DNA from 4 places in the Nonomuraea muscovyensis genome. Region 3 is predicted to be linked to each of the others. Evidence: predicted binding sites of a transcription regulator. Region 3 holds the regulator's gene; each other region holds the start of a gene.
What was found. The regulator LexA, encoded in region 3, represses DNA repair genes until DNA is damaged. The targets are predictions, from matches to a motif close to TCGAACANNTGTTCGA.

Region 1 (7,705 bases), on a different contig from region 3:
CGCGCACGGCCGCCTCCATGGCTCGCTCCATCGGGTCGCCCCGCTCGATGGACGCCATGACGGCGAGCTTGGCCGCGCCGGTCAGCGCCCCCACGGCCGCCGCCGCCTCGACCGCGTCGAGCTGGTCGGGGTAGGCGTCGTGCAGCGCCCGCGCCAGCCGTAGCTGGCTGTCGAACAGCAGGTGCAGCGCCCGGGCCTGCAGGGCGGGGACGTTCATGATGAGGTGCATGCGCAGCGGCGCGTCACGCAGGGGCAGGCCCTCGTCCTCGGTCGCCTGCGACACGCTCTCCCGGACGATGCCCAGCAGCAGCGCGGGCAGCGGCTCGTCGGACTTCCTGGTCGTCACCCGGTCGAGGAGGCGCTCCATCCGCGTGTTGGAGTCGAAGAAGACCACGTCCTCCTTGCTGGCGAAGTAGCTGAAGAACGTGCGCGTCGACACGTCGGCCTCGGCCGCGATCTCCGCGAGCGTCGTCTCCTCGTACCCCTTCTCGGCGAACAGCCGGAGCGCGGCCTCGATCAGCGCCCGGCGCGTGCGCTGCTTCTTGCGCTCCCGCATACCCACCATGTCGGAACTATACTGCACAGGCTTATGCTTTTCATTCATTGAAGTTTTGCATTGGATGAGGTTTTGTGGACGGTACCGAACGGAAGGAGTCCATGGCATGTCCGACCTCACCCTGACCACCCGGCGCGAGCGACCCCTCGACCCGCCGGACAGGTTCACGGAGCTGGGAGAACGAGCACACCTGCACCGCATGGCCTACGCCGACGGCCACCAAGGCTGGCTCGTCACCGGCTACGCCGCCGCCCGTGCCGTGCTCGCCGACCCGCGCTTCAGCAACCGGCCGGAGCTGGCCCACCCGCCCGTCGCGGCCCGGCTGGAGCTGCTGAAGGAGATGCAGGAGCAGCAGTTCCGGGTGCCTCCGGGGTTCTTCCTGCGGATGGACGCGCCCGAGCACACCCGCTACCGCAAGCTGCTGGCCGGCCAGTTCACCGTGCGCAGGATGAACCAGCTCGAACCCCGGATCGAGGAGATCGCCGAAGCCTGCCTCGACCGGATGGAGGCGGGGGAGCGGCCGGCGGACCTGGTGGAGGCGTTCGCGCTGCCGATCCCGTCGCTGGTGATCTGCGAACTGCTCGGCGTCCCGTACGCCGACCGCGAGCGGTTCCAGGCCGACTCCAAGGTGCTCTTCGGCCTCGACAGCGAGGGCGCGGACGTCATCGCCGCGATGACGAGCATCTCCACGTACCTGTACGGCCTCATCCAGCACAAGCGCGCCGAGCCCGGCGACGACCTGCTCAGCGGTCTCGTCGCGGGCGGCGAGCTGACCGACGAGGAGCTCACCGGGGTCGCGTTCCTACTGCTCGTGGCCGGTCACGAGACCACCGCCAACATGCTCGGCCTCGGCACGTACGCGCTGCTGACCGACCCCGGGCAGCTCGCCGTGCTGCGCGACGACCCCTCGCTGATGGACAACGCGGTCGAGGAACTGCTGCGCCACCTCACGATCATCCACCTGGGGCCCGTCAGGACCGCGCTGGAGGACGTCGAGGTCGAGGGCACCGTGATCGCGAAGGGGGAGGCGGTCACCCTCCACCTCCCTGTGGCCAACCGCGACCCCGAGCGCTTCCCCGGCGGCGGGCGCCTCGACGTCACCAGGCCCGCGACCGGCCACCTGGCCTTCGGTCACGGCATCCACCAGTGCCTCGGCCAGCAGCTCGCCAGGATCGAGATGCGGGTCGGCTACGCGGCGCTGCTGCGCCGCCTGCCGGGCCTACGCTTGGCCGTACCACCGGAGGAGGTGCCGATGCGCACGGACATGAGCATCTACGGCGTGCACCGCCTCCCTGTCACCTGGTAGGTCGTCAGCATGAAGATCGAAGCGGATACGACGGTGTGCATCGGGGCGGGCATGTGCGCGCTGACGGTGCCGAAGGTGTTCGACCAGAGCGAGGAGGACGGGACCGTGGTGCTGCTCGACCCGTCGCCGCCGGCGGAGCTGGAGGACGCCGTCCGCCGCGCCGTGACCCTCTGCCCGTCGGGCGCGCTGTCGGTGTCCTGAGTAACCGCGGGGGTTTCGCCCGCGCCAACGGCGCTAACGGCTCTCCGGCCGGTTCCGGCGCGGTTGTGCGGGTTTACTACGGGGTTGCTTTTATGGGGTCGTAGATGGTCAGGCGGGCGCTTTTTCCTCCCTGTCGCCATTTAGGGGGATTTTTACGGCCAGCATGGGCCGGCCACCGCCCGCCGCCGTCACGACCGCCCGTCTTTTCCACGCCTCTCGGGCGCGCGGGCACGGCGCCGCGACGTCGCCCTGCGCGCCCCCTCCCGGCCGGACCGCCGGCCGGGATCACTCACCGATGAGAAGCGGGCCGGGATCACTCACCGATGAGCAGCAGGAGCGTGTAGGCGGCCAGCGTGGCGGCGTCCGTGATGCCGCCACTTCGGATCATGGCCTCGACCTGCGCCCGGGGGAACCACTGGTGCCGCAGGTCCTGCTCCTCCGGCTCGAGCTCGGCCTCCCCGTGGGTGAGATCCGAGGCCAGGAACACGTCGAACCCCTGCGCCGACATGCCCTTGGCCGAGTCCAGCCGTCCCAGGTGGCGGATCCGGCCGGCCGTGATGCCGGTCTCCTGGCGCAGCTCCTCGCGGGCCAGCGACTCCGGGTCGCCGGTCGCGAGCTGGGGGAAGGTGCCCTGCGGGAACTCCCACGACCTGGCCCGGACCGGGTAGCGGTACTGCTCGACCAGGTGGAACCCGCCTTCCTCGACGGCGATCACCAGCGCGAAGTCCGGCTTGTCGACGTAGGTGTAGACGCCGGGCGAGCCGTCGGGGCGGCGGATGATGTCCTCCCGCAGGCGCATGTACGCGTTCTCGTACACGACCTCGGTGGACACCTGCTCGATGACCTGCCCCTGCTCCTGCTGCGTCACTGGCTGCTCCCCTGGGCTGCTCGTACGGGTCGCTCGGCGCCGGGGCTCGCGGCACCCCGGGCGGCGACGACCTGCCCCAGCTTCCCGTATGTCGGCGGCGCGGCGCACGTCCGTCCTCGAAGTCGGTGCCGCCCCAGGAGGACGGGCGGGTTGCGCCTGTCGATCGAACCTGTGTTCTGGAACAGGTTGACACCGACCGTGATCGAAATTATGTTCGACGTAGTGACGTGAGGCTCGCGGCTCACGTCGAGGACCTGATCGCGGGCCACGCTTCCCCCAAGCGAGACCCGCGATCAGGCTCCACGGGCGAAGGGCGCGTCCTCGTCGTCGGCGGAGACGAGTGGGCGTGTTCCTGGCCGGACGGGGAGAGGGGAAGCTTCTCGTCCGGCCGGCCCGGCGGAAATGTCGGTGGCGTCTGCGATCGTTGGCTTCACCGGCGGCGACGCCGGGAGCCGCCACGACCCCAAGGAGGCGTGCACATGGCACCACGGTCTAGAGACCCGCAGGGTCCCGGGCTGTCGCCTGCTGTTCGGGCGCACCTGACGGATTCACGTTCCTGCCTGGCGGAGGCGACGACGGCTCGCACCCCGGCATCCCGATATGTGGCGGCGCACCTGGCCGCGCTGCGCGCCGCGGCCGCGGTCCTGGCCGCCCGTCCACGCCCCATGGAAGGCCGCAGGCGCCGCCTGCGCAGCGCGTGGGAGCTCCTGCCCGAGGTTGAGCCCCAGCTCGCGGAGTGGGCCGCCTACTTCGCCGTGAGCGCCGCCAAGCGGGCCAGGGCCGAGGCCGGCATGGTCCGTTCCGTCTCGGCCGCCGACGCCGACGAGCTGCTGACCGAGGCGGAGAAGTTCGTCATCGCCGTGGAGAGCCTCCTCGGCGTCCCCACCCAGCCCCAGCTCCCGGTCACCGTCCCCCTGGCCGGCTGACCTCGCCCCGACCGCGCAGGCCCGCCCGAGGGCAGGCTCGCCGTTCTCGGCCGGGCGGCCCCCGGGTCCACTGCCCGGGCCTCCGGGTTCACCGGCCGGGCCGCCGGGTCCACCGACCGGGCCGTCCTGCCGCTTTCCGGTCGCTCGGGGGCGGGTGTCCTCACCGGAGTGGCGGGGCGACCTGTGTGATCATCCTGCCGCTGCCGCTGCCGCTGCCGCTGCCGCTGCCGCTGCCGCTGCCGCTGCCGCTGCCGCTGCCGCTGCCGCTGCCGCTGCCGCTGCCGCTGCCGCCGCCTCGGGCTCATCGTCGCCCTCGACGGCCGTGCCTCACGCGTCGCAGCGCCGACGAAGGGCCGGGCATGGGTGAGGGGCGCGCCCGTGCGGTGGCGCGCCCCTCGAGAGACCCGGTCGGCTCCTGGGAGCCACGGTGTCCGTCAGAACGACTCGACGGCCCGGCGGGCCTCGGCGTCGAGGACGCCCCAGCTGATGAGCTCCTCGGTCAGCTCGCTCGGCGACTTGTCGTAGATCACGGCCAGGGAGCGCAGGTCCTCCTGGCGGATCGACAACACCTTGCCGTTGTAGTCGCCACGCTGGCTCTGGATCGTGGCGGCGTAGCGGGCCAGGGCGCCCGCCTTCTCCTTCGGCAGCGTCGCCAGCCGCTCCAGGTCGATCACAAGCTTCGGCGTGGGCCCGAGCGGGCTGGGCGCGGCGCCGCCGGGCAGCAGCTCGGAGACGGGAACCCCGTAGAAGTCGGCAAGCTCGGCAAGCTTCTGCACTGTGACCGCGCGGTCGCCACGCTCGTACGAGCCCACGACGACGGCCTTCCACCTGCCGCGCGACTTCTCCTCGACCCCGTGCAGGGACAGACCCTGCTGGGTGCGGATGGCGCGCAGTCGTGCACCCAGCGACTTTGCGTACTCAGACGGCATCGTGTGGCCCCCCGGCTCTCTATGTGTTGCTCTCAGTAGATTGTGCTCCCTTGCGGCGAATGCCCGAGCCACCGGGGGTCTGGTGCCGTGCGAGGCTCCATCGGTGGCGGTGGCCATGGGTTTACCCCAATTCGCCGCGCGGTGCTGGTTACGCACAGTGACGGTAAAGGGGAGGACGCCCAAGGTCAAGCTGATTGGAAAAAAGATGCCGAATCCGATCCGGGAGACTACGCCGCAAAAGCCCCACATGTCCCACAAATAACGGCAGTTCGTCATAGTTTGCCGGATGTTTCACTGCTGACGAGTGAGGATCATCACGGGACGGGTGGCGGCGCGGACGATCTTTACGGAGGTGTCCCCGAGGAAGACCCGCCGCAGCGGCCCGCTCCCGCTCGACGCGCAGACGAGCAGCTCGCCGGGCAGCCAGGAGGCCGCTGCGAGGGCCTGGGCGACGGTGCGGCCCTCCGGCACCTCCACCTCCACCGGGACGCGGCGCCGGTGCCCCTCGGCGGCGGCGGCGAGGTCGGCCGAGGCCAGGTCGCGCAGCCGTTCGAGCATGTCCTCCTCGACCTTGACCCGGCGGCCACTGCTGACCAGCAGCGTCATCAGCCGCAGCGGCACGTCCAGCCGGACGGCGGCCTGCGCGGCGGAGGCGACGGCGGCCTCGGCGCGCGGGCCGCGCCGATAGGCGAGCGTGATCCGCTCGAACGCCTCGGGCGGAGCGTCGGCGTAACCGCGGGGGGCCAGCAGCACGGGCACCGACGAGGCGTGCAGGAGCTGGTCGGCGGTGCTGCCGACCGAGATGCGCCCCTTGCCGCCGCCCGACGCCGAGCCGATCACGACGACGTCGGCGTCGAGCTTGCGCGCCAGCTCCACCAGCCCGCGCCCGCTGCCCTTGTGGGAGTGGACGACATAGTCGACGTCGCCGCCCGCCAGTTCGTCGGCCAGCTCGCGCGCCTTGGCCAGGGTCGCCTCGGCCTGCTCGTCCAGGTAGGCGCGCCAGGCGCTCTCCTCGGCGCGGGCGGGGCCGGGGGCGGACCAGGCGGGCGGCTGCACGGTCGCCACCGTGAGATGGCCGCCGGCCTGGCGGGCGAGCAGGGCGGCCAGCAGGAGCCCGTCACGGCCCCGCGGCTCGGCGATGAACCCGGTCAGGACGTTGTCGAACCTCATGGTCAGACCACCTCGGCGTTCAGCCGCGAGTTGCGGTAGCCGTACAGGAAGTAGCAGGCGAACCCCAGCAGCATCCACAGCCCGAACGCCACCCAGGTCACCCCGGCGAGCCCGGCCATCACCACGCCGCACATGATGGCGCCGAGCACCGGTGTGGCGGGGAACAGCGGGGTGCGGAAGCTGCGCGGCAGGTCGGGCCGGCGGTGGCGCAGCACCAGGACGCCGACGTTGACGATGGCGAACGCGAACAGCGTGCCGATGCTGGTGGCCTCGGCGAGCTGCCCGAGCGGCACCAGCCCGGCCAGTACCGAGATGAACGCCGCCACGATGAGCGTGTTGGCCACGGGCACCTGGCGGCGCGGGTTCACCTTCTGGAACACCCGCGGGATCAGCCCGTCGCGCGACATGGCGAACAGGATGCGGGTCTGGCCGTACATGACGGTCAGCACGACGCTGGCGATGGCGATGGACGCACCGAAGGAGACGATGAGCCCCGCCCACGTCGAGCCGGTGGCCAGGTCGGCGATCTGCGCGAGGCCGGCCTCGGTGCTCTCCGGGTCGAAGTCGCTCCACGGCATCGCGCCGACGGCCGCCATCGCGACGAGCACGTACAGGACGGTCACGATCGCCAGCGACAGCATGATCGCCAGCGGCAGGTCCCGCTTGGGGTTCTTCGCCTCCTCGCCGGCGGTGGAGGCGGCGTCGAAGCCGATGTAGGAGAAGAACACCTGGGAGGCCGCCGCGGTGATGCCGGCGACGCCCATCGGCGCGAACGGCGTGAAGTTCCCGGCCCGCAGGGCCGTGAAGGCCACCACGCAGAAGAACAGCAGCACCACCACCTTGATGAGCACGAACACGACGTTGGCCGTGGCGCTCTCCGAGGCGCCGCGCAGCAGCAGCCAGGTGGCCAGCACGACGATGAGGATCGCCATGAGGTTGACCACGCCGCCGTCCTGGCCGGGCGAGCCGATGATCGCCGCGGGCAGCTCCCAGCCGAACAGGCTCCGCAGGAACGAGTTGAGGTACTGGCCCCAGCCGACGGCCACCGCGGCGACCGACACGGCGTACTCCAGCATGAGACACCAGCCGGCGACCCAGGCGACCAGCTCGCCGAGCGTCGCGTAGGCGTAGGAGTAGGAGGAGCCGGACACCGGGATCGTCCCGGCCAGTTCGGCGTACGACAGCGCGGAGAACAGCGCGGTGACGGCGGCCAGCAGGAACGCCACGATCACCGCGGGCCCCGCCTTGGGCACCGCCTGGCCGAGGATGACGAAGATGCCGGTGCCGAGCGTGGCGCCGACGCTGAACAACGTGAGCTGCCACAGCGACATCGTGCGGCGCAGCTCCCCGCCTTCGCCCCGGCCGCCCTCGGCCACGATCAGGTCGGCCGGCTTGGTCCGCATAAGCCGTTGAGCCAGTGACACGAGGACCTCCCAGATGGGCAGCGGGTGCTACAGCGTGCTCGTGAGGGGCCAGCGGGCGTTGGGGGTGACGATGGTGCCGGCGGAGCCCTCCAGGATGTGTTCGGCCTGGTCCAGCCGGCCGATGGCCGCCATGTCGCCGGTCGTCTCGACGAACCGGCACACCGCGTCGACCTTCGGCCCCATGGACCCGGCCGGGAAGTCGAGGGCGCGCAGCTCGTGCGGCGTGGTGTGGGCGATCTCGCCCTGCCGGGGCGTGCCGAAGTCGCGCATGACCCGCGGCACGTCGGTGAGGATGAGGAACGCGTCGCACTCCAGCGCCTCGGCC
Region 2 (7,705 bases), 1.4 Mb from region 3:
CGCCGGTCGGCCACCGCTCATGCGGCACCCTGCCGGCGGCGGTGACCACCGGCCCGTTCGGGACGCACGACCGATCCGCTCGCCGTTCCTGGACGTCCTCGTGGGACCATGGATGACCTCTTCTTTTCACTCGTGGGATGGACGCTCCGCGCCGCCACTCGCCTGGGCGTCAGCGCCGCGCACACCCGCTTCGTCCCGCCCGCCTCGATCCCGCCGCAGAGCGGCGGCGTCGCGCTCATCGCCGTCAGCCCTTCAGGGAGCCCTGGAGCAGAGCCTTGACGAAGTGGCGCTGGAAGATGAGGAAGATCACGAGCGTGGGTGTCAGGATCAGCAGCGATCCGGCGCACAGCAGCGGGATGTCGGTGCCCCACTGGCCCTGGAAGGCGCCCAGGGCGCCGGACATGGTGCGCTTGGCGGGATCGTCCACCAGGACGATGGCCAGCAGGAACTGGTTCCAGGTCCACAGGAACAGCAGGATGCCCAGGGATGAGATCGCCGGCATGGCCAGGGGGACGTGGATGCGCCGGAAGAGCTGCCACACGTTGGCGCCGTCCATCCGTGCGCTTTCGGACAGCTCGCCCGGCATGTTGACGAAGTGGGCGCGCATCCAGAAGACGCTGAACGGCATGAACAGGCCGATGAGCGGCAGAATGATGGCCCAGCGCGTGTTCAGCAGCCCCATGTCGCGGATCTGGTAGTACAGCGGCGTGATGATCCCCTCGAAGGGGAGGGTCAGGCCGAGCACGAACAGCAGGAAGATGACACGGCCGCCGATGACGCGCAGGTGGCCGATGGCGAAGCCGGCCATGGTGCCCAGCAGGATCGAGACGGGCACCACGCCCAGCACGATGAGGACGCTCGACTTCAGCAGTTCGCCCATGTTCGCGGCCTCGAAGGCCCGCAGGAAGTTGTCCCACTGCGGGTCGTCGGGCCAGGCCAGCCCGGCCGGGTAGGTGCCCGAGGGGTGCAGGGCGGTGACGAACAGGCTGAGGAACGGCAGGAGCGTGACCGCCATCATGAGGATGAGCAGCAGCCGGCCGGTCCAGGCCTCCCGCCCTGCGGTGATCATCGGTTGCCGTCCTTTGCGAACCACTGGATGGGAAGGGCACAGGCGATCACGAGGACCATGAGGACCACGGCCAGAGCCGAGGCCATGCCCACCTCGCGCTCGGAGAAGGCGAGGTAGAAGATCTGCAGGCCGGGAACCATGGTCGTGTTGCCGGGGCCGCCCTGGGTGGCGATGTAGATGATGTCGAAGCTGGACAGGGCCGCGATCACCGTCACGGTGACGCAGACCGCGATCTCCTGGCGCAGGCTGGGCACCGTGATGGAGACGAACTCCCGCCACGGGCCGGCGCCGTCGAGTCGGGCGGCCTCATAGAGCGCCGGGTCGATCTTGCTCATGCCGGCCAGGAGCAGGAGCGTGCACAGGCCGAGCAGCACCCACGCGCCGATCATGCCGACCGCCGGCAGGGCGGTGGCGAAGTCGCCCAGCCAGGCCCGGGTCACCCCGCCGAGGCCGATGATCGAGAGCAACTGGTTGATCACTCCGGTGGAGGCCAACAGCCAGCTCCACGCGATGCCGGCCGCCACCAGCGGGATGACCTGTGGCAGGAAGAGCACGGTCCGCGCCACGAGGGCGAGCCTGCTGGCGGCGATCCGCCGGATCGTCGCGGCGATCGCCAAGCCCAGCACGACCGGGATCGCGCTGAAGAACACGATCAGCTGGAAGGCGTTCACCAGCGAGTCGGACAGGTCCGGATCGGTGAAGACCTTGCCGTAGTTGGCCAGCCCCACCCAGGTGGAGGCGCCGATGCCGTTCCACTCGTACAGCGAGTACTGAAACGTCAAGACGGTCGGGCGCAGAACGAACACCGCGTAGAAGACGAGCGCCGGGGCGACGAACAGCCAGCCGACCAAGCCGCGCGGGTCGCCCAGCTTGGTCACGGCCGGCCGCCGGTGCGCGGATCGGGCGCCGGCGGAGCGGGTCATCAACTGCCTCAGTTCCCTTCGAGCTGGCCGGCGTAGTCGGCCTGGACCGTCTTCAGCAGCTCCTGCGGGGTCTGCTGCCCGGCCACCAGCTTCTGCAGCTGCGGCGTCCAGCTCTTGGCGTAGATGGCGCCGGTGGCGTTGGCGATGAAGTCCATCGCGCCGTTGTCCTCGGCGATGTCCGCCCCGGCCGCCAGAGTGCTCGCGGTGACCTTGTCCGCTGCCACGGCCGGCATGTACGCCTCGGCCGGTCCCATCGGGCGTGATCCGCCGACCTCGACGCCGATGTCGCGGGCTCGCTGGTCGGTGGCGACCCAGTTGAGGAAGAAGGCGGCGCAGTCGGCGTTCTTGGCGTTCGCGGCGATCCCGAAGGTGAGGGGCGCCGACATGGCGGCGAGCTTGCCGCCCTGTTGCGCCGGCGGCATCAGGGAGAAGCCGACGTTGCCCGGCATCTGCTTGTCGAGGTTGCCCGACTCCCAGTCGCCGTTGAACATGAACAGGCCCTGGCCGTCGATGAAGCGGCTCATCATGGTCGCGTAGTCGAGCGCGTTGACGTCCTTCGGGAAGTATCCTGCCTTGATCCATTTCTCCAGGTGCTGGGTGGCCCGCAGGTTCGACGGGGTGTCGATGGTGGCGCCGGGCTTTTGGAAGATCCAGTCGTTGACGGGCCCGGCCGGGCCGTAGGAGGCCATGAGGTTTTGCAGCGGGAACGCCAGGCCGCCGGTGGCGCCGCCGTTGAACTGCACGATGGGCGTGATGCCCGCGTTCTTGGCCTTGTCCAGCACGTGGTCGAGCTCCGCCAGCGTGGTGGGCGGCGTGGACATCCCGACCTGGGCGGCGAGCTTCTTGTTGTAGAAGACGCCGGTCATGCTGAAGTTGAGCCCCAGGGCGTACAGCGAGCCCTCACCGCGCGGGCGCCCGCCCGGGCCCAGGCGCAGCTGTTCGAGCTGCGAGGCCGGCCACTTGTCCCAGCCGAACGCCGTCGCATATCCGTCCAGGTTCTTCAGCAGGTTGTCCTTGACCAGCTCGGAGACCTGGGGCAGGCGCATCAGGTCGGGCGGGTTGTCCGCCAGCACCCGCGGGGCGTTCTGCGTGATGACCGCGAACTGGTCCTCGCGGATGTCCCAGGTGACGTTCGGGTGCTGCTTGGTGAACTCGGTGGTCAGCGCCTTGGGCAGCGGGAAGCCGGCCTCGAAGTAGCCGTTGAGCTTGATCGGCGCCGAGCCGCAGGTGGGCGCCGCGGACATCGACGACGCGCTGGTGGCCTGGGGCTGCGGACTGTTGCCGCCGGGAGCCGCACAGGCGGCGGTCAGCGTCCCCATGGCGATCACAAGCGCGGCCCCGGACCTGCCGGGGCGGACTCGACGAGCCATGTGCATCTCCTCTGCTGCTTGGGACAATCGGCACCTGGCTGATGTCCCGACTCCGTTGCTAAATCGGGTTAGCGCCCGATAGTCTCACCATGCGCGTCGCACGATGTCAACCCCCTGTAACACACTCTTGACGATCGGAGATCTTGGGTGAGCCCACGACGGGTCACGCTGGCCGATGTGGCAAAGGCCGCCGGTGTCTCGCGCCCGACCGCCTCGCTCGTGCTGTCAGGCCGCGGCCGCGAACTGCGCATCTCTCAGGACGTCGAACAGCGCGTCCTGCGGGCCGCCGAGGAGTTGCAGTACCGGCCCAACATCGTCTCCGTGGGGCTGCGAACGGGCACCTCCCGCACGATCGGCTTCGTCTCCGACACCGTCGCCACCTCACGGCTGGCCGGTGACATGATCAAGGGGGCGCTCGAGGCCGCCCGTGAGCGCGGCTTCATGCTGTTCATCGGCGAGACCGAAGGCGACGCCGAACTCGAACGCCGCCTGCTGCAGGCCATGCACGACCGCCAGGTCGACGGGCTCATCCTGGCCTCGATGTTCACCCGCACCATCAAGGTGCCCAAGGCCATCACGGCTGTGCCCGCGGTGCTGCTCAACGCGCTGCCCAAGCAGCCCACCCCCCTGCCCGCCGTCCTGCCCGACGAGGTCGAGGCCGGCCGCCGCGCGGCCCGCGTCCTGCTCGACGCCGGCCACCGCGACGGCATCTACCTGATCGGCGCCGGTCCGGGCCTGCGCAACGTGCCCTCCGAAAGCCTCGCGGCGGTGGAACGGCTCGTCGGCATCCGTGAGGCGCTCGGCGAGGCGGGCGTCAAGGTGGCGGGCGCTCGCACCTGCCCCGACTGGCAGCCGGAGTACGGCCTCGCCGCGACGCGGGACCTCCTGCGGACCATTCAGCCGCGTGCGCTGATCTGCTTCAACGACCGGATCGCGATGGGCGCCTACCAGGCGCTCGACGACTTCGGGCTCAAGGTGCCCGCGGATGTCTCCGTCGTGTCCTTCGACGACCATCCCATCGCCTCGTGGGTGCGGCCGCAGCTGACCACCGTGGCGCTGCCCCATTACGAGCTGGGCCGTAAGGCCGTGGACGTGCTGTTCACCGAGATCGAGCGCGACCGTGCGGACACCGAGCAGTCGGGCCAGGTGCACCGGGTTCCGATGCCCGTCCGCAACCGCGAGTCCGTCGCGCCGTCACCCACCGCCGAGAACTCCGGCTGAACGCCGCACCTCGCGTTGATCACGTCGGCCTCCCCGCGAACAGCGCTTCACGCCCTCACCCCGAGGTTGCGACAGAAGTTGCGGTGGTACGTCAACGAAGCGGCAGGCTCGGGGCGGCGAGCACGGCGTGGCCGTTGACGGCGCTCGCCATGCTGGAGGGGAGGCCACCGCCGCCAGCCGGCCGGGCAAAGGTGTTGGATGTCCGGCGGATGCCACAGGGACCTCAAGTACCGGGTTCGGCCCCGCGTTCCGGGGAAGCAGGGCCACGCCGTGGTGGAGGACGCGCGCAACCTGTTCGCCGAGGAAGAGTGGCGCACCACCGGAACGGCGGAACGCGCCCGACGGCCAGGGGCAGAGGTCAGGCCGACGGCCAGCGGCCAGAGGTCAGAGGTCAGAGGGAGGCGGCCAGGGCGAGGCCGGCGGCCTCCTGGCGTAGCACCATGATGAGCAAGGTCGCGATCAAGGTCGCGATGACCAACCAGCTCACCGCGATGATGACGGTCGAGCGGCGTGGCATGCGCCTGACCCCGGCGGGGCCCACGGCCCGCGCCTCGCTGCGACGCGCCCGCTCGTTGAACGACTCAAGTCGCGCCACGAGCCGTGGATCGTCGTCGACGAGGTGACGCTCGATCTGTGCCAGCATCCTCTCCTCGTCCTGCGACCAGGCCATAGATGCACCTCCGGAACGCAAGCTCTGTGCGGGGTTTGTGCCCAACCCTGAAGATCATTAGCCACTGCCTGGTGAGGTAATTGCAGTGTCTTTCCCTTTGCGATCACGCTCGAATGCCTGTTCTAATAAGGTATGCGCTGGGACAATCTGCGTCTTGAAGGCACCGATCATGACGATCCGGTCGTGCCGCTCTTCGCGCGCGGCGCGGTGGCCCGGACGTTCGACACCCCCGAGTTCCGGGGGTCGACCTTCTACGAGATCCACGCGCGGTCGATCATCAACCGGGTCCCGGTGGGCAGCCACGTCCCGTTCGGCCACACCATCAATCCCTACCGAGGGTGCGGGCACCGCTGCCTCTACTGCTTCGCCCGGGGCACGCACCGCTACCTCGACCTCGACGCCGGGGCGGACTTCGACTCCAAGATCATCGTCAAGGTCAACGCGGCCGAGCTGGCCCGCAAGGAGCTGGCCTCGCCCCGCTGGCGCGGCGACCACGTGGCCATGGGCACCAACGTCGACTGCTACCAGCGCGCCGAGGGCCGCTACCAGTTGATGCGCGGCATCCTGGCCGCCCTGCGCGACGCCGCCAACCCGTTCTCCGTCCTCACCAAGGGCACGCTCATCCTGCGCGACCTCGACCTGCTCACCGAGGCGGCCGAGGTCACCGAGGTGGCCACCAACATCTCGGCCGGCTTCCTCGACTCCGACGCCTGGCGCTCGACCGAGCCCGGCACCCCGCACCCGGGCAGGCGCCTCGAGACCTGCGCCACGCTCAACGACCACGGCGTCCCCTGCGGCGTGCTGATGGCGCCGATCCTGCCCTACCTCACCGACTCGCCCCGCGAGCTGGAGCGCACGGTCAAGGAGATCGCCCAGGCGGGCGCCACCCACGTCACGCCCATCGTGCTGCACCTGCGTCCCGGCGCGCGGGAGTGGTGGCTGGCCTGGCTCTCGCGTGAGCATCCGCGCCTGGTGCCGCGCTACCTGGAGCTCTACGGCAGGGGCGCCTACGCTCCCAAGGCGTACCAGCAGCGCGTCACAGGCCTGGTCAAGGAGCTGGCCGCGCGCCACGGCGTCGGCCGGGCGACCCCGGCCCGGGCCCGCCGCCTCTCCGCGCGACCCCCTGAGCCGTCCCCCGCTCCCCCGGCCGCCGGGCCCGAGCAGCTCACGCTGCTCTGAACCCACGCGACCAATGGCGCCATGTCGGTTTCTAGTGCCAAATGGGTACTAAGCCGCTTAGTGTGCCGAAGAAGCACGCATGGTTCATACGGGGGTAAAACCATGTCCGACGCCAAAAAGAAACCGATCGCCAAGTCCGGCAAGGCCAAGAAGCAGGCGATCAAGACCGGCCGGCAGGCCAAGGACGCCAAGAAGGAAGCCCGCAAGCCGGACGAGACATAGCCGACACCTGGGCCGACACCTGGGCCGACACCTGGGCCGACACCTGGGCCGACACCTGGGCCGACGCCTGATCCGGTGACGTGAGCCGGCGGCCCGGGCGGGCGGCCGGGACGCCGCCCACCGCCCGCCCTGCGGCCGACGGCGCGACCGGCCACGCACCAGCGCGAGACTCATCTCGATCAAGGTGCAACCTTAAGACCATTTGTCGCGTCTAAAGATCATAGGTGGGGATAGCGCCACGGGGATGAACGGTGCACTCCACCTGAGCGAGACAATATGCCGGCGGTGAGGGCACGTCCTCATCGCCGGCCACGCGTGTTTTCCGACACTTGACGCCAAGGGGGATCCCACAGGTGCGCGCACTGGCACGCAAGGGCAGATCAGCGATGGTCCGGTTGTACCGGGGGTACAACCGGCGCAAGGCGCGCAACGCGCCGCCCCCCTCCGCTGACCGGGTCCGCATCCTGCTGCTCCACGCCAACGGCATGGGCGGCACGATCCGCACCGTGTTCAACCTCGCCAGCTACCTGGCGCGCGACCGGGACGTCGAGATCGTCAGCATCCTCAGGGAGGCTGAGGAGCCGTTCTTCCCGATCGACCCCCGGGTCACGTTCCGCTTCCTGGACGACCGGATCGACCCCAGCCCCGACCCGCTGCGGGCGATGCTGTCGAAGATGCCGAGCAGGCTCATCCCCAAGGAGGAGACGGCGTACCACCGTTTCAACCTGTGGACCGACCTCAAGCTGGCCCGCTACATCCGCTCCCTGGACGGCGGGGTGCTCATGGCCACCCGGCCGGGCCTCAACCTCGTCATGGCGCAGCTCGCGCCCCCCGGCGTCATCACGGTCGGCCAGGAACACGTCGCCCTGCGCACCCAGGCCGAGCCGATGCAGGAGCTCATCAAGTGGCGCTACCGCCGCATGGACGCCCTCGTCACTCTCACCAAGGCCGACCTGCGCGACTACCGCGAGACCCTGCCCAAGAAGCCGAAGCGCCTGGTCCGCATCCCCAACGCCGTGCCGCCGATGACCGGTGACGTCGCCAGGCTCGA
Region 3 (7,705 bases):
TTGACGAAGTTCGCGATGTCGAAGGTGTTGTCGTCCTTCAGGAACTTCAGCAGGTTGATGCTGGCCAGGTTGCAGGAGGAGTTGTCGAGGTGCACGTACTCGGAGCACGGGTTGCTGGCGGTGATCCGGCCGGTCTCCGGCGTGGTGTGCCAGTCGTTGATCGTGTCGTCGTACTGGACACCCGGGTCGGCGCACTCCCAGGCCGCCTTGGCCATCTTGCGGAACAGGTCGCGGGCGTCGACCGTCTCGATGACCTCGCCGGTGAGGCGGGCGCGCAGGCCGAACCGGTCGCCCTTCTCCACGGCGCGCATGAACTCGTCGGAGACGCGGACGGAGTTGTTGGCGTTCTGGTACTGGACCGAGACGATGTCCTTGCCGCCCAGGTCCATGTCGAACCCGGCGTCGCGCAGCGCGCGGATCTTGTCCTCCTCGCGCGCCTTGGTCTCGATGAACTCCTCGATGTCGGGGTGGTCGACGTCGAGCACGACCATCTTGGCGGCCCTGCGGGTGGCGCCGCCGGACTTGATGGTGCCCGCGCTGGCGTCGGCGCCGCGCATGAAGGACACCGGGCCGCTGGCCGTGCCGCCGCTGGACAGCAGTTCCTTGGACGAGCGGATGCGCGAAAGGTTGACGCCGGAGCCCGACCCGCCCTTGAAGATCACGCCCTCTTCCTTGTACCACTCGAGGATCGACTCCATCTGGTCGTCCACCGAGAGGATGAAGCAGGCGCTGACCTGCTGGGGCGACTGGGTGCCCACGTTGAACCAGACCGGGGAGTTGAAGGCGAAGATCTGGTGCACCAGGGCGTACTTCAGCTCGTGGTCGAAGATCTCGGCGTCCTCCTCACCCGCGAAGTAGCCGTGCTCGACGGCCGTGCGCGTGTAGACGCCGACGACCCGGTCGACCAGTTGCTTCAGGCTCCACTCACGCTGGGGCGTGCCGACCGCGCCACGGAAGTACTTGGTCGTCACGATGTTGGCCGCGTTCACCGACCAGAACTCGGGGAACTCGACACCCCGCTGCTCGAAGTTGACCGAGCCGTCGCGCCAGTTGGTCATGACGACGTCGCGGCGCTCCCACGTGATCTCGTCATACGGGTGCACCCCGGGCGTGGTGAAGATCCGCTTCATCTTCAGGCCCTTGCGCGGGCGCTTGCCTCCACTGCCACCGCGCGCGACTGAACCGCTGGCCGTCTCCGTCATGACTCCCCCTTCTCCGCCTTCAACTGTTCGATCTCGGCCTCGAAGTCCGCCAGGCTCTCGAAACCGCGATATACCGATGCGAACCGCAGGTAGGCGACCTCGTCCAGCTCCCGCAGCGGCCCGAGGATCGCCAACCCCACCTCGTTGGAGGGGAGCTCCGCCGCGCCCTTGGCCCGGATGGCCTCCTCGACCCGCTGGCCGAGCTGGGCCAGTGAGTCCTCACTGACCGGCCTGCCCTGGCAGGCCCGGCGCACGCCCGCGACCACCTTGTCCCGGGAGAACGGCTCCGTCACGCCGCTGCGCTTGCTCACCATCAGGAGTACGGTCTCCTGGGTGGTGAACCTGCGCCCGCATTCGGGGCAGGTGCGGCGACGCCGGATGGCGGCACCGTCGTCCGTCGAGCGGCTGTCGATGACCCTGGTGTCAGGATGGCGACAGAACGGACAATGCACGCGTTTCGCCTCCTCCACCGGCGGTCACCACAAACGCCGAACCCCCCTCGCGGGACGCTCACGCACGCCCCATGGCAAACCATGGAGCGGTCACGAAAACACAAGGTGTGGTGAACTACATCGGTGTAACTACTAGATGTTGTGGTCCAACCGTAGAAGCGCGCGACCATGAACGCAAGTTGGCCGGGCACGCGCCGGGGAAGTCGCTGATCAGCCCCGCCCCTGCCCGGGCGGCCCGGCGTGTCGCCCTCAGATGCGCCGTCCGGCCACATCCGCGCCGTTCTGGACCATCTGTCCCAGCAGCCACGCCGCGCCCCCAGGCCACCCCCGCCCAAGCACCCCACGGCCGAGAAACACCGAACGACCCAGCCGTATGCCCCGCCGACTACCCCTCACTCCCCGGAGCCGGACACCACCAACTCTCCTGGGGCCGCCCCACCCCACTCCCCTGCGGCCACGCCCCCACCGGTCACCGTCCCTCGTCCCGGTCCCAGGACGCACACCTCACCAACCGGCGTCCCACCACCACGACGCCCACCGGCCACCGTTTCCATCGACCGCGACGCCCGAGCCACACGGTTACACCAGCCGCCACGCGGACCCACACGACTCCTCAGTCCCGACACGGAGTCACACAGCTCCATCACCCGCCGCTGCGGAACCACACGACTCCATCAGCCGCCATGCGTAACCACACGGCTCCATCGGTCCCGATACGGAGTCACACAGCTCCATCGATCCCGACACGGAGTCACACAACTCCACCAGCACCGATCCGTGACACACCGGCCAACTCCACCGGGCCGTGACCCATGGTGTACCGACCGACTCAACCAGCCGCACGTGGTGGCCGACGGAGGTCAACTCACCCCGCGAGACCCCGCCTCAAGGGCGCCGCCCCTGCGGGAGCGGTCCGCCGCAGCCGAAGGCACCACCCCTTGGCGATGACCCGACTCGACGGTCGTCTGGCGAGATGCGGGACGGACCTCCGCATGACTCGCCGTTCGCGTGCCGAGCCAGAACCCACCGAGCGACAGCAGCACCATGCAGACCAGCACCGCCGCCCTCCCCCGCCGCGTCAGACGTACGGGCGGCGAGACCGGCCGCCCACGTCCCTTGCGCCGGAACGACCGCTGAGCCGCTTTTCTCGCAACAGCACCCTCGCCGCCACCTGCCACCACGGTGAGATGCCGACGACCCGCCCCTCGCGACCCGCGCGGCCACCTCTGCGCACCCCGCTGACCCATACCCGTCGCCCCACCCGGTGACGACCCCGGCCGCACCCTTCGACCGGATGGAACGGCATCCCGCACCTTCTGCCCCGGAGCGACGCCATCCCGCTCCGCGCCATCCCGCCGCACAGACCCCCGCTTCCCACGATCCTGCCTCGCCCCAGCGCTCTTCCCACGCCTCGCGCCGCCTCCCTTCACACGATCACGCGGAGCGGCATCACCTACGCCACGGTCCGTCCGGACGGCACCTCGCTCCATACGTTCGCGCCAGGCGGCATCGCCTACCCCGCGTTCCCCCCGCGCCTCACCTCGCTCCACACGATCGCGCGGAGCGGCATCACCCCCACGATCCGGCAGGGCCGCACCGTGGCCCTGCCCACGGTTCCGCCCACCGTCGTCACGCTCCCCACGATCCCTCCAGGCGGTGCCACGTCCCCCATGGCCCCGCGGAGCGACCTCTGCTTCCCCACGATCCCGATTGACGGCGTCCCGCACCCCGCGATCTCGCCGCACCGCATCCCGATCCATGCGGTTCCGCAGAGCGGCGTCCCGAACCCCTCGGACCGGCGAGCCGGCGCCTCCGTCCCGGCCCCGCACCGTGGCGTCCTGCGCCCCTTGGTTCGGCCGGGCTTCATCCCGAACCCCGTCAACCGGTGGCGCGGCGTCACGTCTCCCCCGGCCTCGTGGTGCGGCATCGCGCACCACCTTGCCCAGCCGGACAGCGGTCCGCGTGTCCTGACCCGGCCGGACTGCACGTTGCGCGTCCCGGCCCACTTGGGCGGCACGTGCTGCGTCCTGGCCCAACGCGGCTGCACCCTGCGCGTCACGGTCCTGCCGGGCGACATTTCGCGTGTCCTGGCCCGATCGCGCGACATGTCGCCCGTCCCAGTCCTGCCGAGTGACGCGTCGCGTGTCCTGGCCCGGTCGGGCGGTGTCTCGCGCGTCCCGGTCCGGGCGAACGGCACGCCGCGCTTCCCGGTCCGATCTGGGCCGCCCTCGGGAGCCCTTGACCGGTGGGGTGGTGTCGTCAGAGTCCGCCTCGGCTCGCGGAGGCGGCACAAGCCAAAGCTGCGGCCGGCGACGGCCTGCCGAAGAGCCGCCCACCCGAGAGCCGCCCGCCCCAGGACCACCCACCCGAGACTCGCTCACCCCAGGACCACCCACCCGAGAGTCGACTGCCGGGGAGTCTCCTGGCAACCAATCATCTCCCCAGGAGTCTCCTGGCGGCGCGGCACCTGCCTGGGAGTCTCCGGCCGGAGAACCGTGTGCCGAAGGAACGCCCGCCAGCGGGTCACCCGCCGGAGAGCGGCGTTCGGCCCTCGCGGTGCCGGGCAGACGCCGCGACGGACCGGTTGCCCCGTCATGCGACCCGGAGCCCTGCGTGCCGTCACGTCTGGAGCTGTGTGGGGCACCGCCTTCCTCACCCACGGCACCACGCCGAGAGCCTGTCCGACCGCCTGACCCGACCCGGGCTCTCCGAACTGGGCCGACACCGTCCATCCAGCCTTGCTCGACATCGTTCGTCCGGCCTGACCCGGCACCGCCCAGCCGGCCTGGCTCGACACCGCCCATCTGGTCGTGCCTCTCCACGAGAGCCGCCCCCCTCTCCGGAACCTCGGCCCCGCCCGATGACACGCCGCCGCCCCGCGACCTGTCCTCCCGCATTGAGAACCCCCACCCCTCCAAGTGGCCCGCCTGGAACCGCCCGTCCCGTGCCGGCCCGCGCTCAAGCAACCCCTCCACCACCGACCAGGCCGGAAGGGCGTCATAAAAGGCCCTCGAACCCCCGCACCGTCGAGGGCCGGGCAGGTGATCCGCTTCGCCGCCGAGAAAGGGCCTCAGGGCGCGAAACGCCCGCCTCCCGCGAGACCGGGGCACCCGCCCCGTCGGCACGACTCCCGGTGAACGGCACGTCGCGCCTCGGTGTCACCCCCGCCCGCGAACTACGACATCGGGCGAAATTGCCATGTGAACGGCTCAGCGCATGGTTTGCCCGTGTTTTGGGCCCGCGCCTCGCGGGACCGGAACGGTGCTGGACAGCGCCGGGAAACCGGCTCGGCCGCCCGGTGTCGTCGTCGGTCAGGTCGATGACTGTGGTCGTTCGCATGATGACCTCCCACACCGTCGCAGTCCGAGAAAAAGCCCCGATAATGATCAGCAAATCGAACACGGTGTCGATCGAACTCCCGTACGATGTTGTACACCACACTGGCGACAATTTCGAGGAAGACTCGAACAATTGTTTGAAGATGATCTTCAACAGAGATACGGTCGCTGTGTGCGACATGAAGACCACGGACCGGGAGGTGCGCCGGCTGCGGCGACCCGGCTGGCAAGGAGGAGAGCATGAGCGAGCGAGATGACGCAAACGGGGTCACCGACCTCGCGGTGCGCCGACGCGACTCCCTGGGCCTGACTCCCAGGCAGCGCAAGATTCTCGAAGTGATTCGCGACTCGGTGCAGCAGCGCGGATATCCGCCGTCCATGCGCGAGATCGGCGAGGCCGTGCAGCTGACCAGCACGTCCAGCGTGTCGCACCAGTTGACGGCGTTGCAGCGCAAGGGCTACCTGCGCCGGGACCCGCACCGGCCCCGCGCCCTGGAGGTCCGTCTGCCCGGTGAGCCCGTGCTCTGGGTCGACCCCGAAGCCGCCGGCGAGGACTCGACGGTCAACCGGCCCACCGCCGCCTACGTGCCGCTCGTCGGCCGGATCGCCGCCGGTGGCCCGATCCTGGCCGAGGAGAGCGTCGAAGACGTCTTCGCCCTGCCCAAGCAGCTCGTCGGCGAGGGCACGCTCTTCCTCCTGCAGGTCACCGGCGACTCGATGATCGAGGCCGCCATCGCCGACGGCGACTGGGTCGTCGTCCGCCAGCAGCCGGTCGCGGAGAGCGGCGACATCGTGGCCGCCATGATCGACGGCGAGGCCACCGTCAAGACGTTCAAGCGCAAGGACGGTCACGTCTGGCTGGTCCCGCACAACCCCAACTACGACCCGATCCCCGGCGACGAGGCCAGCGTCCTCGGCAAGGTGGTCGCGGTGCTGCGCCGGCTCTGACCGGCTGTCACGCCAGCCGGTCGGTCGTCGCACGTGGTCCCGGCCGCCGCTTGGGACGAGATCGCCCGTGCTACCGACATCGCTGGTAGAGGTAGAGGTCGCTCGTCCCTACTGGCAGTCGCCCGTAGGGACGAGGTCACACGCGGTTCCGCAGTCGCCGCTGGCGACGAGGTCGTACGTGGTTCCGCAGTCGCCCGTAAGGACGAGGTCACACGCGGTTCGGCAGTCGCCGCTGGCGACAGGCAGCGGCCCGTAGGGCGCGAGATCGCATGCGGTTCAGCGGCAGTAGCCAGGGGGACGAGCCTGGCGTCGACCAGGCGTGCGGCTCGGGGGCGGCTCGTGCCGGTGGTCATGCGTCCCTGGTGGACGGTGACGGCGCGTCGCGGCAGGTCGGACGGCGGCTTGACCCTGAGGCGATCTCTGTGTGGCCTCGCGTTGCGGTGATCACGGTGTGCGGGCAGATCTGACTGATGAGCAGTGGCAGGCACGAGAGTCGTTGCTTTCGGCCCCACGTCCGGGTGTGGTCGCTCGGGCGTGGGGCCGAAGCGCAGCTGGGCCGAGCTCGACGACCTCTGGAACGCCCGGCATGTCGTGGCTGTCACTCGTTGCGTCCACCGCTGCAGAGCATCCGGAGGCGGGCTTCCCCAAGATCCGCGGCGAGTTGCTCCCCGCCGGACGTCCCCTGGACGTCTTCACCGCCGCGCCTGGATCACCGTTCCCAGCCACCACTTGGCCGCCACCACCGCCCGCCGGCCGTCGCAGGGTTGTTGAGCGCTTGGTCGAGGCCAGTGCCGCCGGGCGGTGTGAGGGAGAGTGAGGAGGCCGTGCCTCCTCTCACGCCGCCCGGCGAGTCACACCGCCCTGCGAGTCACACCGCCCGGCGAGCTCTCACACCGCCCGGCGAGATCATTCAGCGCAGGTAGCCGACAGGGCCGTCGAGGCTCCAGCCGGGCTCGTTCGCGACGATGGAGTCCTTGTGCGCCGTGATGGCGATGCGCCACTTCGACTGGTTGTCGAAGTGGAACCGCCAGAGGCGCTTGGCCGTGGCTCCTGTCTTGCCGATGTAGCCGACCACGCCCTCCTTCACGAACCTCCCGGAGGCGGTCAGCGAGGCGACCTCGCTCTCGCTGGCGGTCACCAGGTAGGAGGAGACGTTCGCGGCACGCAGGCGGTACAGCGGTGTGCCGCCCGGGAACGGACTGGTCGCCACCAGCCCCAGCGGAGTCGCCGTGCGCTTGAACCGGTGGACCGTCTCGGCGCGCTCGGCCTCCGTGCTGCTCGCGGTGTAGAAGAAGCCCTTGCCGGTCACCATCTCGATGAGCGGCTTGGTGTCGGTGCCCGCCCCCGCGGTGGCCGCGCCCGCGCCGACGTTCGCGCTCGCGGGGGCTCCTGACAGCACCAGTCCCGCCGTCGCGGCCGTCACGACCATGGCGATCTTACGTGTCTTGATCATGTGTTCCCTTGCTTGCAGCGCCGGTGGGGCACTGGATTCGGCTGCGCGAGGTCGTCCCCGCACATGGGCTGTGCGGTGGGCGGCCCCGCTCCGGACCCCGCGACGGTAGGGGTTCCCGCTTACCGATCAACGTCGTTTCGCCTTCATCTCGCTGTCGTGCCGGGCCGGCCACGGGGAGATCAGCCCGCTGAGACCAGGGAAAGCCGGATATCTAGACTGATGCGGTGAGTGACGCAAAGCTCCTAACTGACCTCAAAGCCACACACGATGGATTGAAGTGGGCCAAGGCCGGCCCAGGGGTTATCCCCGCCT
Region 4 (7,705 bases), 880 kb from region 3:
GTCGAGAAGGCCCTCGATGCCCAAGACGTTCGGAGCCGTGCAGTTCTGCACACCGCGCTCCAGCAGGTACGCCCGGTACTCATTCCGAGTCCACGAGTCGGGAGCCGAAGGCGTCGCATCAGGGCCGATCTCGGCAAGCTCCTCGGGCGCCAGCTCGCCAACGAAGACCTTCGGCATGGCCGGGATGGCGGGGGATGTCTGTCGGGGAGGCATGATCCGACGGTAGGAGCGGGTGATTCACTGCCTCAATGAACTTGCACGAACTTGCACGATCAGCCTAGGGCCGCGAGTGCTCCCGTGATCAGAGCGCGTGCCTGGTTGCCGTATACAGCGCTGGACGCCAGTTCGGTGAAGCCCTTGATGTAGAGCGCGATCTCGCGCGGTTGGGTGACGGTCACGCCCGCGGACAGCAACTCTACGAACACCCGCTTGTCGTCGTAGATGGAGAAGGTCTCCATCGTCCACAGCTTGCGAGGGACGCCGGAAGGGATGATCCCGAGGGAGATGGATGGCAGAGACATGCCTTCCAGAAGCTGGCCAAGCTGCCCGGCCATCACCTCGTCATCAGCGACCCGATCGTGCAGGACGGACTCTTCCATGAGGATGGCGAACCGGTGGTCGCCTTCGTAGAGCAGGCGGTTTCGGGCTGCCCGTGTTGTGACCGCTTCCTCGATGTCGCGAGGAGCATCGTGGAACTCAGCAAAGGCAGTGAGGACGGCTCGCATGTATCCGGGCGTTTGAAGGGGCCAGGGCATGAACTGTGAGCAGTAGAAGCGGAACAGGCGGGTTTCCTCGTACAACGAGACTCGCGTCTCTTGCAGTCGCTTCATGCCGCTGCGTTGCAATCGCTTCCACTCGACATACATGCTGTCGGCGTCGCGGCTCGCAGCGATCAGGTCAGGGATCTCTTCCTCAGCGCCGCAGATCCGGCACCAGGCGCGTATGTCGTCGTCAGACGGCAGGGTGCGGCCGTTGACGAGCCGGGAGCACTTGGACTCGTCCCAACCAGCCGCCAGGGCCAGAGCCCTGGCGGTGAGGCCGGAGTCGCGAAGGATTTCCCGAAGCCGCTTGCCGACGGCAAGACGGGCCTGCTGGGCGCTGGATGACGGTGATGTTGCCACGTGCCGTGATTAGGTAGGCCGGTACTCCGTGTGGTCGATGCCGCGCTGCCAAACAGCCTCGAACGCTGTCGCGCACAGCTTCACCACCGCAGCATCTTCGGAAAAGTCGTAGCCTGTGGCCTCGCCGTCCCCTGAGTGAAGGCCGAAGCGCACCAGTTCCCCGTCGAACAACCAGAAGTCATTGCCGGGTAGCGCTAGATCGGATGCTCTTTGGCGGGGTAGCCAGCGAACCAGTTCCCCACCGGCAAGGTTGGCATGGGGCGTAGCGGAGTGCTCATATCGGATGTAGTCGCTGACGGGCTCGGAAACGATTCGAGCGCGGCGGACCACGACTCCCCGGTCTACGGTTGCCCTGATCAGATTCACCCAGGGAGCGTCGAAGTCGGTCCGGTCGAATGGCTTGCCGTCACGCCAGGCACGGAAGCCGGGACTTGAGTAGCCGTAACCATCACGCATCTCCAGGTGCAGAGCGGAGCGCGTGCAGCGCCCCAGCAACTCATCCAACGTCGGGCTCGCGTTCACCGCACGCCTCCAAGAGGTAACCACGCATGTGCGCAGGAAACCTAACGATCATTTCGTTGGGCGCGAGCGGGCTCCGTGCCACTACTTGGTCCACCTCGGCTTGGTCCGTGACCACGACTCCCTGAATCACGAAGCTTCCGTCTCTGTCATCGACCCAGACCGAGGGGCAGCCGCCATGCTCGCTCGTGCCGTCGATGCCGATGAACCGTAGCGCCATGGTCCCCTCCCGTGGTGTAGACGTGCGCGGACTTGCACACGCGAGCCTGAACCGCCCAGGGGTCACCGTCAAGCGATTGTCCTCAGATCGCATCAGCACAACGTCAGCACGGGTGCTGACGTTGTGCTGATCAATCCCGAACAACAAGAAGCCCCAGACTCCTGGCGGGTGCCGTGAGCTGGGGCGATAACTTCTGTTTGACCAGGTCAGACCTGATCTACCAGGGAGTGTGGTGGACGATACTGGGATTGAACCAGTGACCTCTTCCGTGTCAGGGAAGCGCTCTCCCGCTGAGCTAATCGTCCTTGGAGGTGGAGACGGGATTTGAACCCGTGTGGACGGCTTTGCAGGCCGCTGCCTCGCCTCTCGGCCACTCCACCGTGCCGAACTCCGAGCGGAAGACGGGATTCGAACCCGCGACCCTCACCTTGGCAAGGTGATGCTCTACCACTGAGCCACTTCCGCGTTGTCGCCCGTCCACTCTAGCGGGTTTTCCGAGTGGATGCTCACTTGCGGAGCTGTCGCGCCACGCTGCGTTCGGTCGCGGGCAGGCTGAGGAAGATCTCCAGGATGCGGGTGAGCCGGTGGACCTCGATGCGGTGGAAGGCGGGCCCGTCGGAGCGGGCCAGCAGCAGGGTGAGCGCGAGCGGCGGCAGCGGGGCGTGGATGACGTGCAGGCCCCCCTCCAGCGTGGCGGCCGTGGGCCGGGCCGGCACGCTGTCGGGCAGCGGCACCTTCTGGGGGGCGCGCCAGCTCGCGTAGACGACGCCGTGCTCGGCGGCCGTGGCGGCCCAGTCGGCGCTGAACAGCACCGGCAGCGAGTCGACCAGCGTGGTCAGCGCCCGGTCGCCAGCCGTGGTGATGTACTTGAGTATCTCCAGCTCGGGATAGGTGCCGGGCGCCTCGCGGGTGCTCCAGACACCCTCGACCGTCACGCCCTCGACGCCGTGCAGGCCCTTGACGAGCGTCTCCTTGGGGGTGCCCTCGGGGCAGTAGACGGTGAGGTCGTCGACCGCCCGGCCGTCGCCCCTGTCGAGCACGGTGACCTGGGTGATGTCGGCTCCGGCCGTGCCGAGGACCCGGGTCACCTGGGCCAGCGACCCCGGGCGGTCGGGCAGCGTGATGCGGACACGAAGGAGCATCCATCCCTCCCTGCGAAGATGCCGTTCCCAGCCTATCGGCGAATACCGGTCGCAGCCGGACCTGCGCTACAACTGACAGGGTGAAGATTGGGCCGATCGAGGTGTGGCCGCCGGTGGTGCTGGCGCCGATGGCGGGCATCACGAACGCGCCGTTCCGGGTGCTCTGCCGTGAGCAGGGCGCCGGGTTGTTCGTGTGCGAGATGATCACGACGCGGGCGCTGGTCGAGCGCAATCCGAAGACGATGCGCATGATCAGGTTCGCCGAGTCGGAGACGCCGCGGAGCATCCAGCTGTACGGGGTCGATCCCGTGACGGTGGGCCGGGCGGTCAGGATGATCGCCGAGGAGGACCTGGCCGACCACATCGACCTCAACTTCGGCTGCCCGGTGCCCAAGGTGACCCGGCGGGGCGGCGGCTCGGCCCTGCCGTACAAGCGACACCTGCTGCGGCGGATCCTGCGCGAGGCGGTGGCCCACGCGGGCCCGCTGCCGGTGACGATGAAGATGCGCAAGGGCATCGACGACGACCACCTGACCTATCTCGACGCCGGCCGCATCGCGGCCGAGGAGGGGATCGCGGCCGTCGCCCTGCACGCCCGTACGGCCCGGCAGCACTACGGCGGCGTGGCCGACTGGGACGCCATCGCCAGGCTGAAGGAGTCCGTGCCCGAGATCCCGGTGCTCGGCAACGGCGACGTCTGGTGCGCCGACGACGCGCTGCGGATGATGGCCGAGACCGGCTGTGACGGCGTCGTCGTGGGCCGGGGCTGCCTGGGCCGGCCGTGGCTGTTCGCCGATCTGGAGCGCGCGTTCGACGGCGACCCGGAGCGGGCCCGGCCGACGCTGGGCGAGGTGGCGGCGGTGATGGCCCGCCATGCCGAAGGGCTGACCGCGTGCTTCGACATCGAGCGCTACGCGGTGGCCGACTTCCGCAAGCATGTGGGGTGGTATCTCAAGGGCTTCACGGTGGGCGCCGAGCTGCGGCGCGAGCTGGCCACCGCCGAGTCGCTCGACGGGCTGCGGGCGGGGCTGGCGAAGCTGGAGCACGACCAGCCGTGGCCGCCCAACACCGACACCCCGCGCGGCAAGTCGGGCGAGCGCACCAAGGTGCTGCTGCCCGACGGCTGGCTGGACGACCCCTGGGACTGCGTCGTGCCGGCCGACGCCGAGTCCGACGTCTCGGGCGGCTGACGGCCGCCGCCCGTGCGCAGGCCGAGCCCGTGCGCGGCCCGCGCCCATGCGCAGGCCGCGTCCGTGCAGGCCGCGTCGCGCGGGCCTCAGCGCGGGCCTCAGCGCACGCCGCGCGGCCTGAACTGGACGCTGATGCGCGGCCCGGCCGGCCGGCTGGTCTTGGGGACGGCGTGCTCCCAGGTGCGCTGGCAACTGCCGCCCATGACGAGCAGGTCGCCGTGGCCGAGGTCGCGGCGGATCGACTCGCCGCCGCCGCGCGGGCGCAGGAGCAGCGAGCGCGGGGCGCCGACCGAGAGGATCGCGACCATGGTGTCCTCGGTGCTCCCCCGTCCGATGGTGTCGCCGTGCCAGGCGACGCTGTCACGACCGTCGCGGTAGAAGCACAGCCCGGCCGTGCGGAACGGCTCGCCCAGCTCGTCGTGGTAGTGGGCGTTGAGCGCGCGCAGGGCGTCGTCGAGGGCCGGGTCGGGCAGCCGCTCCCCCTCGTCGTAGAACTTGAGCAACCGGGGAACGTCGACGACCCTGTCGTACATCCGCCGGCGCTCCTCCTTCCACGGCACGCCGTCGGCCAGCCGCTCGAACAGCGCGTCGGCGCCCGCCATCCAGCCCGGCCGGACGTCGATCCACGCCCCGTGGCCGAGGACCGTCCGCTGGACCGTGTCGCTGAGCGGGCCGAGGCCGCCGTCAAGGTCGAGGTCGAGCAGTGACGGCTGGAAAACTGCCTTCATGAGGCCGAGTGTATGCGAGGCTTCAAACACCCATTCGACTCAGGGGGGCTGAGCAGCCGTGGCCGCCGCCGAGGACCTGGCGTGAAAGCACTTCGGCCGACCGGGCAAGTACGGGCGTGACAGTGCACAACACGCGCAACGAGGCAGGGCGCCGCTTAGGGGTGCCACCCGATCTCTTCGACGCGCATTTCGCCGAGATCCACCGCTACATCGCGCGGCGGTTGTCCGAGGACGTGGCCGACGACCTGGCGGCCGAGGTGTTCGTGGTGGCCCTGCAGGGCGCCTACGACCCGGCGATCGGCGCGGTCCGGCCCTGGCTGTACGGCATCGCCACCCATCTCGTCGCACGGCACCGGCGAACGGAGGTCAGGCGGTGGAAGGCGATCAGCCGGACGGCCGAGCGCGACGGCGGCGGCCACGAGGACGAGGTGCTCGACCGGGTGACGGCGGCGCGCTTCACCGGCCCGCCGGCGGGGGCGCTGGCGGGCCGGTGAAGCGGCGCGACCGGGACGTGGTGCTCCTGGTCGCGCTGGGCGGGCTCAGCCACGCCGAGGTGGGCGAGGCCCTCGGCATCCCGCCGGCACCGTCGGGTCCCGGCTGAGCCGGGCGCGCGGGCAACTGCGCCGGGCACTCGGTGACGTCAACCCGCCGACCCATGTAACGTCTAGACCGTGTTGAGCCGTTACATGGCCGGTGCGGTCGCCGCGCGCACCGGCGACGAGATGTCCGGGCCCGCCCTTCTCCTCGCGGGGCTGGCCCTGAGCGGCTCCCCCGTGCCGGGGTCGTGGCTGCTGGCGGGGCTCACCGCCTCGGCGGCCGTCGGCGGGCCGCTGCTCGGGGCACTGCTCGACCGGGCCGAACGGCCGGGCCGGATGGTCGGCTGGTGCCTGCTCGGCTACACCGCCGGCCTGCTCGCCGTGCTGCTGGGGCTGGGACGGCTGCCCGACGCCGCGCTGGTCGCCGTCGCCGCACTGGCCGGGCTGCTGGGGCCGGCGCTCACCGGTGGCTGGACGTCCCAACTGCCCCTCGTCGTCCCGCCCGATCGGCTGGCACGGGCCAACGCCCTGGACGCGATCAGCTACAACGTGGCCGGCCTCGTGGGCCCGGCGGCGGTGGCCGCGGTCGCCGCCGCCACGAGCGGCCGGACGGCCGTGGTGGTCTCGGCCGTCCTGCTGCTCGCGGCGGCCCCTTCGGCCTGGACGCTCCCCACCCGCCGGCCGGACCCGGCCCGGCCTGCCGTCCCGGCGCGACCGACCGGCACGCACGGCACGGACGGCGTGGTTCCCGGCCCCTCGGGTGAGGCGGCGTTACGCCGGGAACTCGCCGCCGGGTTCGGCGCCATCGCGCGCAACGCGTCACTCAGGCGGGCGACCGTGACCTCGGTGATCTCCTTCTGCGGCGTCGCCGTGCTGGTGGTCGGCGCGCCGCTGCTCGGCGCCGAGCTGACGGGCGAGGTCTCCTACGGTGCCCTGCTGCTCGCGGTGACGGCCGCCGCCGCGCTCACCGCGAACGCGGCCGTGGCGCGGCTGCGGCGCTGGACGCCGCGGCCGGACACCGTCCTCGCGGTCTCCACGCTGCTCCTCGGCGCGGCCCTGGCGCTGGCGGCCGTGGCGGCGCGCACCGGCGGCCCGTTCGAGCTCGCCGTGCTCGCCGCGGCCCTGGCCGGGCTGGCGGAGGGACCCCAGCTCACGGCCCTGCTGGCGGTACGCCACCGCGAGGCCCCGCCGCGGCTGCGCGGCCAGATCTTCACCACCGGCGCCAGCCTCAAGATCACCTCGTACGCCGGAGGCGCCGCCCTGGCCGGACCGCTCGCCGCGTACGACCTCGGGGTCGCCCTGCTCGCCGGGGCGGCCCTGCAGATCCTGGCCGCGCTGGCGTACGGGCTGCTGTCGCGCCGCTAGTCCGGTCCCCGTGCCGCCCACCGGGCTGCCTCGCTAGTCCGGTCCCCGTGCCGCCCACCGGGCCGCCTCGCACTCATGGTCAGGTGCGGGCCCGGTGGGCGGCGACGCGTTCGCGGGTGGCGCAGCGGGTGCTGCAGTAGCGGCGCGGGCTGCCTCCTCCCAGGTCGAGGTACGGCCGACGGCATCCGGCCGAGGCGCACAGCCCGCCGGGCACCCGCTGGTGGTCGGCCAGCAGGACGGCCAGCGCCATGGCCGACGAGGCGAGGAACCACTCCGCCCACGGCACGTCGTCGTGGGCGTCCACGTGCAGGTGCCAGGTGGACGTGCCGCCGTGGCTGGTCAGCCGGGGCGGGCGGGCCGTGTCGGCGAGGATCCGGTTGAGCAGCGCGGCGGCGGCGTCGACGCCTGGGGCGGCCAGCACCTCGACCAGCCGGCCCGCCGCCTCCCGCATCGCCGCGACATCGCGGGCACCCACGTCCTCGGCCGCGCCCCCGCCCGGCGGGTCCGCGCCGGCCCCGGCCCGCTCGCCGTGGGCGCGGAGCACCCGGGCCACCGACTCGGCCGACGGCTCCTCGTACAGCAGGGCCACGCACAGGTCGACGGCCCGCTCGGCCATCGCCCGGGTCGAGTGCACGTTCACCACCGCAGCGTATTCCGTGCCGACCGGCGGCGGGCGCGCCCGACGGGCGGGGCTAACGGAGGGGGCGGCGGCCCGCGAAGCCCAGGTCGGTGCGGTGGTACCAGCCCAGCGCGGTCTCGCCCTCGATCCAGCACAGCCGGACCGAGACCCCGTCGAGCACGGACGGGAAGTCGAGCAGGACGGGCGCGAAGCCCTTCACCTCGATCCCCTGCCCCGCCCAGCCGCCGAGGAGGTGCTCGATGCG

Region 1: FHU36_RS02815 (SAV_6107 family HEPN domain-containing protein) is a predicted target of LexA. The motif match lies at 3,134-3,149, and genes of this name have one in related genera.
Region 2: FHU36_RS23525 (Rv2578c family radical SAM protein) is a predicted target of LexA. The motif match lies at 5,363-5,378, and genes of this name have one in related genera.
Region 4: FHU36_RS26045 (alpha-ketoglutarate-dependent dioxygenase AlkB) is a predicted target of LexA. The motif match lies at 4,943-4,958, and genes of this name have one in related genera.

Annotation. Positions count from the first base shown of each region.
Region 1 is NZ_JACHJB010000001.1:587,357-595,061, reverse strand. It holds gene FHU36_RS02835 (TetR/AcrR family transcriptional regulator) at 1-565, opposite strand, end outside; gene FHU36_RS02830 (cytochrome P450) at 663-1,862, shown strand; gene FHU36_RS02825 (ferredoxin) at 1,872-2,063, shown strand; gene FHU36_RS02820 (NUDIX domain-containing protein) at 2,377-2,931, opposite strand; gene FHU36_RS02815 (SAV_6107 family HEPN domain-containing protein) at 3,411-3,857, shown strand; gene bldD (transcriptional regulator BldD) at 4,292-4,786, opposite strand; gene FHU36_RS02805 (universal stress protein) at 5,078-5,956, opposite strand; gene FHU36_RS02800 (amino acid permease) at 5,959-7,359, opposite strand; gene arcC (carbamate kinase) at 7,408-7,705, opposite strand, start outside.
Region 2 is NZ_JACHJB010000002.1:1,461,910-1,469,614, forward strand. It holds gene FHU36_RS23495 (glycoside hydrolase family 68 protein) at 1-21, opposite strand, end outside; gene FHU36_RS23500 (carbohydrate ABC transporter permease) at 245-1,069, opposite strand; gene FHU36_RS23505 (carbohydrate ABC transporter permease) at 1,066-1,992, opposite strand; gene FHU36_RS23510 (ABC transporter substrate-binding protein) at 2,001-3,362, opposite strand; gene FHU36_RS23515 (LacI family DNA-binding transcriptional regulator) at 3,510-4,583, shown strand; gene FHU36_RS23520 (DUF3040 domain-containing protein) at 4,975-5,253, opposite strand; gene FHU36_RS23525 (Rv2578c family radical SAM protein) at 5,386-6,432, shown strand; gene FHU36_RS23535 (glycosyltransferase family 4 protein) at 7,008-7,705, shown strand, end outside.
Region 3 is NZ_JACHJB010000002.1:2,864,547-2,872,251, forward strand. It holds gene FHU36_RS29950 (vitamin B12-dependent ribonucleotide reductase) at 1-1,202, opposite strand, end outside; gene nrdR (transcriptional regulator NrdR) at 1,199-1,654, opposite strand; gene lexA (transcriptional repressor LexA) at 5,233-5,940, shown strand; gene FHU36_RS29965 (hypothetical protein) at 6,851-7,393, opposite strand.
Region 4 is NZ_JACHJB010000002.1:1,982,046-1,989,750, forward strand. It holds gene FHU36_RS26005 (hypothetical protein) at 1-177, opposite strand, end outside; gene FHU36_RS26010 (DUF5753 domain-containing protein) at 273-1,121, opposite strand; gene FHU36_RS26015 (DUF6879 family protein) at 1,131-1,643, opposite strand; tRNA gene FHU36_RS26020 (tRNA-Val) at 2,091-2,165, opposite strand; tRNA gene FHU36_RS26025 (tRNA-Cys) at 2,167-2,240, opposite strand; tRNA gene FHU36_RS26030 (tRNA-Gly) at 2,254-2,325, opposite strand; gene FHU36_RS26035 (ACT domain-containing protein) at 2,367-3,002, opposite strand; gene dusB (tRNA dihydrouridine synthase DusB) at 3,083-4,192, shown strand; gene FHU36_RS26045 (alpha-ketoglutarate-dependent dioxygenase AlkB) at 4,291-4,920, opposite strand; gene FHU36_RS44855 (RNA polymerase sigma factor) at 5,037-5,414, shown strand; gene FHU36_RS44860 (sigma factor-like helix-turn-helix DNA-binding protein) at 5,411-5,521, shown strand; gene FHU36_RS26055 (MFS transporter) at 5,592-6,821, shown strand; gene FHU36_RS26060 (CGNR zinc finger domain-containing protein) at 6,901-7,461, opposite strand; gene FHU36_RS26065 (DUF2203 domain-containing protein) at 7,514-7,705, opposite strand, start outside.